One region of the Brevibacterium metallidurans genome, then DNA from elsewhere that is predicted to be linked to it. Evidence: predicted binding sites of a transcription regulator. Region 1 holds the regulator's gene; the other holds the start of a gene.
The links. Region 1 encodes LexA, which represses DNA repair genes until DNA is damaged. Its sites were predicted from a motif close to TCGAACANNTGTTCGA; they were not measured.

Region 1 (3,883 bases):
AGGCGCACGAACTCAAGGACCGGGTGACGAGCGCCCTGTCGGGCCAGATCAACACGGGCATGCTCTCGGCCGCGACCTCCGCGGTGCGCAAGCACACGACCGTCGAGGACGGGGTCGTCGCACTGCTCGACACCGCTTCGGCGGCCTTCGACCGCGCTGTCTCAGGCACCACCGAAGGGCTCATGCTCTCGCTGAGCGAACCCCTGGGGCTGGCGCTCACGCAGATCCGCGACTCCGCCCGCCAGATCATCAACGACATCGGCGGCCGCAGCGAGGACGCCGACGCCGGACGACAGATGGCGAAGGCCCGGTGCCAGGAGATCTTCGACCTCGCCGAACGCTTCTGCGACCCCGGCAAGAACGACGTCATCTGGCTCAGCCGGTCGTCGTTCCGGGAGAGGGAGACGGTCAACCTCGTCGTCGCCCCGCTCAGCGTGGCCGGCACCATGCGCCACGGCATCTTCGAGGAGTCGACGGTCGTCGCCACCTCGGCGACCCTGTCCTTGGGCGGGAACTTCGATGCCGTGGCCGCCTCGCTCGGGCTCGTCGGTCCAGATGCGCCGAGGTGGGACGGCCTCGACGTCGGCTCGCCGTTCGACTACGGCAAGCAGGGCATCGTCTACGTCGCCGCGCACCTGCCGAAACCCGGGCGCAGCGGACTGAGCGAGGAGGCGCTGGCCGAACTCGAAGCGCTCGTCACCGCCTCCAAGGGCGGTGCGCTGGGACTCTTCTCCTCGCGGGCGGCGGCGAATGCCGCGGCCGAGCACCTGCGCGGCATCGTCGACCTGCCGATCCTGCTGCAGGGCGATGACGGTCTGCCGTCGCTGGTCTCCCGGTTCGCCGCCGACGACGGGGCGTGCTTGTTCGGGACGATGTCGCTGTGGCAGGGCGTCGACGTGCCCGGGCGGACGAACCGACTCGTCATCATCGACCGGATACCCTTCCCCCGGCCCGACGACCCGCTCATGCAGGCTCGTGCCCGGGACGCCGACCGGCGTGGGGTCAACGGCTTCATGGCGGTGAGCGCGACCCATGCCGCGCTCCGGCTCGCCCAGGGCGCCGGGCGCCTCATTCGTTCGACCGGGGACAGAGGCGTCGTCGCGGTCCTCGACTCGCGTCTGCGTTCGGCCCGGTACGCCGGGTACCTCGTCAACTCGATGCCGCGGATGTGGCCGACGACGGATTCGGCGCTCGTGCGCACGGCCCTGGGGCGCCTGGCCGCGACGAAGGAGGACGACCCCGCGAAGGGATGACGGCGCGTCCTACGTCGAGCCCTACTTCGCACCCGCAGCCCCATTTCGCACGCGCAGCGTCATTTCCTCCGTCCGGCTCCGCACAACGTCGGCGCAGCGCGATAAACCACCCGTGCACAGGTGGTGTGTGGAGTTGAAGGTGGTGGATGGGCTGGGCGGCCTCCGCAGAGGGCAAACCGCGCTCGTCGCAAGCCCCGCTAGTCGCATGCCGCGCTCGTCACAAGCCGGCGCACACGCCTCGGAAATGCCGAATGCCCCCGACCACCATCGGTCGGGGGCATTCGTGTGTACAGTCGACCACCTCGGCGAGGACCTGCGCTCAAACGGCAATGCCCTCAAACGCCGCTGGACCTCAGAGGCGGCGGATGACGGCGACGACGAGACCCATGATCTGGGCATAGGTGCCGTCGATCGGGTCGTAGTCCTTGTTCTGCGGCAGCAGCCACTGCCGCCCGGCCTTGCGCTTGAGCGTCTTCACCGTCGCCTCGCCGTCGAGGAGGGCGGCGACGATCTGACCGTTGTCGGCGGTGTGCTGCTTGCGAACGACGACCCAGTCGTCGTGGCAGATCGCGGCTTCGATCATCGAGTCCCCGACGACCTTGAGCAGGAACATCTCACCTGAGCCGACGACCTGCGTGGGCAGGGAGAAGACGTCGTCGATCTCTTGCTCGGCGAGGATCGGCCCGCCGGCGGCGATGCGCCCGACGACGGGGACCTGGACGGTGTTGTTCGCCAGCTCCTCGTACTTCGCGCGCTCGGCCTCCTCCTCTTCGAACGGGTTGACGACCTCGATCGCCCGCGGACGCTTCGGGTCGCGGCGGACGTAGCCGAGCCGTTCGAGCTGGGAGAGCTGATGCGCCACGCTTGAGAGCGACGCGAGCCCGGCTGCCTCACCGATCTCACGCATGCTCGGCGGATAGCCGTTGGTCACCACGGCGCGCTCGATCGTCTCGAGCACGAGCCGCTGCCTGGGGGAGAGCCGGAAGTCCCCGGCCCCGGTCGGACCGTCGGGGATCTCGACCTCGTCCTCATCGCTGCGGGCCGCGGCGATCTCGCTGGCAACATCCTCGTTGCGCGGCCGTCCTCTGCCTCGTTTGCTCTGCACCATTGCTCTCTCCCCTTCGTTCTAATCCCGCCGTTTCCCACCGGTCGAACCGCCTCGAGAGATCTCGTGTCAGTGCCGCCTGGGATGGTTGTTCGAGACCGATCAACAACGCTGGTTCTCGTTCATTGTCTCATAAATGTTCGAGATGGACTGGACATATGTTCGAATGGCATGTTGAATAGAACAGACGTTCTACCCATTGCGGGTGGAATCGTACGAAGAAAGAGGTAAATGCAATGTCTGCGAAGACTTCCCCCATGCATCTGACCACCCGTGGCCGACGCGCCGTCCGCCTGCTCCGCACCGCACTGTGCGCGCTGGCCATCATCGGAGGCACGCTCTTCTTCTCCGCTCAGACGTTCACCGCCGAGGCGGTCGCCGGGGACGAGGTCGTCGGCGTCGCCGCGGACGCCGTCGTCGTCGGTGAGGGAGAGTCGCTTTGGACCGTGGCCTCGAACCTCGGACTCGACCGGGACACCCGCGATGTCGTCGCCGACATCGTCGAGCTCAACCACCTGTCCTCGCCCGTCGTCCACCCCGGCCAGAGCCTCGACGTTCCCCAGCGCTAAAATCGGTGTGTGGGAAACATCGAGTCTCTGCCAGTGCGTGCCGATCTCGTCGGACGGGAGCCCTACGGCGCTCCTCACCTCGACGTTCCGGTGCAGCTCAACGTCAACGAGAACGCCTATCCGATCCCGGATGTCGTCGTCGCGGCGATGCGGGCAGCCGTCGACACGCATCTGTCCGGACTCAACCGCTACCCGGACCGGGAGTTCACCGCCCTGCGCGAGCACCTCGTCGGCTACCTCGACGGCGTCAACGAACGCGCCGGCACCCCTGTCGACCTGCCCCCGGAGATGATCTGGGCGGCCAACGGCTCGAACGAGGTCCTCTCCCACATCGTCCAAGCCTTCGGCGGTCCCGGGCGCACCGCGCTCGGCTTCACGCCCAGCTATTCGATGCATCCGCTCATCACCACCGGCACCGGTGCCGAATGGGTCCATGCCGACCGTGACGACGATTTCGGTCTCACCGCCGAGGCGGTCGCTGCCGAAGTCGCCCGCGTCGACCCGGACATCGTCTTCCTCTGCACTCCGAACAACCCCACCGGCACTTCGCTCGGCCTCGACGTCATCGAAGCCGCCTACGACAACTGCTCGGGCATCGTCATCGTCGACGAGGCGTACGCCGAATTCTCCCGCCCCGCACTGCCCTCGGCGATGACCCTCCTCGAGGGCCGCCCCCGCCTCGTTGTCTCCCGGACGATGAGCAAGGCGTTCGCGTGCGCGGGTCTGCGCCTCGGCTATGCCATCGCCGCCCCTGAACTCATCGACACCCTCCGCCTCGTGCGCCTGCCCTACCATCTCTCCGACGTCACGCAGGTCCTCGCGTGCACCGCACTCGACCACGCGGATCTCCTGCTCGGCAACGTCGACCGGCTCATCGACTCCCGCAACGCCATCGCCGCACACCTGGCCGAACTCGGCTTCACCGTGCACCCGAGCGATTCGAACTTCGTCCTCTT
Region 2 (3,883 bases), on a different contig from region 1:
GACCGGGGACGGCCGGGAGTCGTATCGGGAACGGGAGAGCATCGTCTTCCGCCACCTCGGCGACGGTCGACTCATCGCGATCCACGAGCACCTGTCCACGGTCCCGGACGTCGGCTCGACCTCCGCCGGGTCGGTCGCCCCCGACGATTCGGTCACCTCCGATGGCTCGGGCACGGCAGCCTCGGCGAGGACAGGGGACGAACCCCGCACTCAGGCGGTCGACCGATGAACTGGTACCGCAGGCTCGAGGAGCGGGTGGGGTCGGACTCGAACAGCTCGCAGGTCGTGCACGGGCGGCTGGGCACAGGGCGGATGTTCATGATCTGGCTCGCCGCGAACCTCGTCGTCACGACGATGCTCACCGGCACGCTCTTCGTCCCCGGCATCGACTACATGACCGCAGTCGTCGTCATCGTCGCCGGAACGGTAGCCGGCACGATCGTCCTCGTCCTCGTCGGGAACATCGGCACCCGCACGGGACTGGCGACGATGGCGATCACCCGGGGCGCGTTCGGCGCGAAGGGCAGCTATCTGCCGGTGGCCGCGAACGTCGTCATCCTCATGGGGTGGTCATGGCTGCAGGCGATGCTCGCAGGCATCAGCGTCAACTACGTCGTCGAGCAGACGACGGGATTCTCCAACCCCATCCTCTTCTCCGTGCTCTGTCAGGCGCTCGTCGTCGAGCTCGCCATCCTCGGCCACGAAGGCATCGAGAAGGCCGAACCGTGGTTCGCCCTCCTCATCCTCCTGGTCATGGCCTATGTCTTCGTCACGGCGTTCACCGGCCACGCGCCGATCCAATACATGAGCATCCCCGCTGATGAGAGACTCGGATTCACTCCGGTGCTCGCACTCGACATCGTCATCGCCACGGCGATCTCGTGGACGGTGCTCTCGGGTGACCTCAACCGGCTGGCCGGCAGTCAGCGGGCGGGGATCGTCGGTTCGGGGCTGGGATACATCACCTCGACGGTGCTGGCGATGCTGCTCGGTCTCACGGCCTTCAGCTTCATCCTCCTCGACGGGGGCACCGCCGAGCCCTTCGATCCCACCGCGCTCGCCGACCGCTTCGGCTGGCCGCTCGCGATCGTTATCTTCCTCTCCGTCATGGCCACGAACACGATGGTCGTGTACGGAATGGTCAACTCAGTGCTCGGAGCCAGGAGCCGCTCACGGCTGCGCTTCCTGCCCGTCGCCCTGATCCTCGGCGCGATCTCGATCATCGGCTCGACCTGGCTGGCTCTGCTCGATTAGTACACGGACTTCCTCACGATGATCGGCGCGTTCTTCGTCCCCGTCTTCGCGATCCTCATCGTCGACCACTACATCATCAAACGCGGCGTCTACACCCGCGACATCCTCCGCGACGAGGGCGGCATCTACGCCTACGTCCGAGGCGTCAACTGGTCCGCGGTCATCGTGTGGATCGTCGGCGCGCTCGCCTCCTACCTCCTCACCTACGTGTGGCCGAGTCCACTGGGAGCGACGATCCCGTCGTTCGTCATCTCGTTCCTCCTCTACCTCGCCCTGTCCTGGCCGACGCGAAGCCGGTTCGCCGAGGTGGGGGACCAGGGGTCCGACATCGACGCGACCGCGTCGGGGTCCTGATGCGGACGCGGGGGCTGACGCCACCTATGGGTCCTGAGGCTGGCGCAGGGACTGACGCTGCCGAATGGTCACGGCTCCTCGCTTGCGCTGTCATCCTCCGCCGACCTCCGGTGTCTCCGAACGATTGCTCGTCGGATTCCCATGTCAGTGCCGAATGCAACAATGGGAATCACAGAGCAGAGGAGGATATCAGAGAGGATGAAAATTCATAGAAGAATTTTCAGATTATGTATTCACGGAATACGTTCGAATAGAATACCATTGATGTACTAGGGAATCGCATTCCCAGAAGCACTTCCCCGACACTGACGTCGAAGGCAGGTGAGACACCGTGAAGGACGCACCGAACGTGAACGAGCAGCGCACCGCTCGTCCCCTGCCGGGTGTCGCTGGCCGGAATGCTGTCGGAGGCGCTCGCCATACAGTGCGCATCGGATCGAGTGTCGCCGAGCTCTCCGAGATCGCCGCAGAATCCGACCAGGTGCAGCTCAGAGTGCTCGAAGTGACGGCCGGAATCGTCCTCGAACGGGCCGTTCGCTTCTTCGGTGCGCCTCTGCCTGCAGGGGACACTCCCTATCGAGTGGAATCCATCGTCGCCGCCGTCGCGCGGTGCACCGAGAGTGCCGAGGCCGACTCTGCTTCTGCCGCCTCCGGCACCTCGAAAGCTTCCACCCGCGCCGAGTCAGCAGCCGCGTCGACCACAACGTCGCATTGTCCTCAATCCTCCGCGGCGCAGTTCGGTCCTCACACGGGTGCGTCGACCGATCTCGTCCATGTGCCGCGAACCTCGACCGTGCTCGCCGTCTACGACGCTGACTTCTGCGCTCGGATGACACACGACCACACGTGTCTTTATGCCGTCGAAGGAGAAACGGTCTCGGACGCAGAAGACCTGGAGACCGAAACGCAGGAACCTCCGGTCGAGTTCCCCGAATTCCGTCTGGGCACCGACATGTCGGCTTGGATCAGCGACAACGTCCCCGCCGAGGACATTGCAGAGACGGCGACGATCCTCGGGATGTCGATAGCCAAGGCCTACCGTCACCTCGGCGTCGCCCTCACGATCATCCACGGTCTTCCCCGCTTCGCCGATCGAGTCCGCACCGGGGATTTCACCATGGCCCATGTCGCCGTCGTCGCCGACCTCTGCCGCTCCGTAGCCTTCAGGTACCTTCCGAGGATCGACGAGCACCTCGCCGCACGGCGTGCAGATGTCACCAGCGACAAGCTGCGCATCTCACTGCGGAAGTTCATCAACGTCCTCGAGCCGCCGGAGGACCGATCGAAGATCGCTGCCGAACGACGTCGCGTCGACCTTCACACGTTCAAGAACGGCGGAGCGGTCATGACGCTCAACGGTCCGGCAGACGAACTTCACGCGTGCTTCCGCCGGGTCGAGGCGATGGCTCGTGCGGTGCGATCGCGTCGCGGAGCCGGATTCGACCTGCCGCCCGGAGTCGAGATCGTCGACGACCGCGCAATGGACAACCTCATGTACGACATCATCACGCGGCCGCAGCCCAAACTGGCTCTCAAGGTCCGATCGATCAACCCGGTGACCGGTCTCCAGACCACCCGCGAAGAACCGCTTCTCGACGCCGACGGCAACCTGCTCTTCGACATCGACGCCGAAGGCTCGATTGTGATGGATTCCGGTGAGGTCATCAAACGCGCAGCAGGCGACGGCAGGGCCGGACTCTCCGGGTCGGCCGCAGGTGCCGGCGTGAACGCGCACCGTCCGCCGGCCTCGGGGAGTGCCTTCTCCGCCTTCGGTCTCAACGAACCGGTGATCATCGACAGCATGGTCGTCATCGCGATGCCCACCCACCAATGGTGGCTGGCGATGCAGGCAGGCGTCGTCGTCACCGTACCGTTCCTCTCGCTCTTCGGTGACTCGAAGCTTCCGGGAGTCCTCCCCGACGGATCCCCGATTCCGGCAGAGACCGCCCGACGAATCGCCGGCCGATGCTCGACGGTGACGAGGATCCTCACCGAACCGGCCACCGGCACACCGATCGACGCCAAAGCGACCACCTATCGGATACCGAACAATGTGCGCAAGACCCTCATCGCACAATGGGCGATGTGCACAGTCCCCGGATGTCCACGCAAGGCTGTGACCTCGGAGATCGATCACGTCGATCCGTTCTTCCATCTCAAACCGCTCGCAGGCGGACTCACCAGATTCGGCAACCTCCACCCTCTGTGCAAACGGCATCATGCGCTCAAAACCGCGGGGCGCCTCCGTGCTCGAATGCGCGAATCAGGCGTCGTC

Region 2: the regulator LexA is predicted to act here: its motif matches at 1,725-1,740, upstream of AACX88_RS10440 (HNH endonuclease signature motif containing protein).

The regions. Positions count from the first base shown of each region.
Region 1 is NZ_BAAAAF010000013.1:61,427-65,309, forward strand. It holds gene AACX88_RS14190 (ATP-dependent DNA helicase) at 1-1,253, shown strand, start outside; gene lexA (transcriptional repressor LexA) at 1,606-2,361, opposite strand; gene AACX88_RS14200 (LysM peptidoglycan-binding domain-containing protein) at 2,616-2,927, shown strand; gene AACX88_RS14205 (histidinol-phosphate transaminase) at 2,937-3,883, shown strand, end outside.
Region 2 is NZ_BAAAAF010000007.1:53,908-57,790, forward strand. It holds gene AACX88_RS10430 (YybH family protein) at 1-229, shown strand, start outside; partial or broken gene AACX88_RS10435 (purine-cytosine permease family protein) at 319-1,608, shown strand; gene AACX88_RS10440 (HNH endonuclease signature motif containing protein) at 1,958-3,883, shown strand, end outside.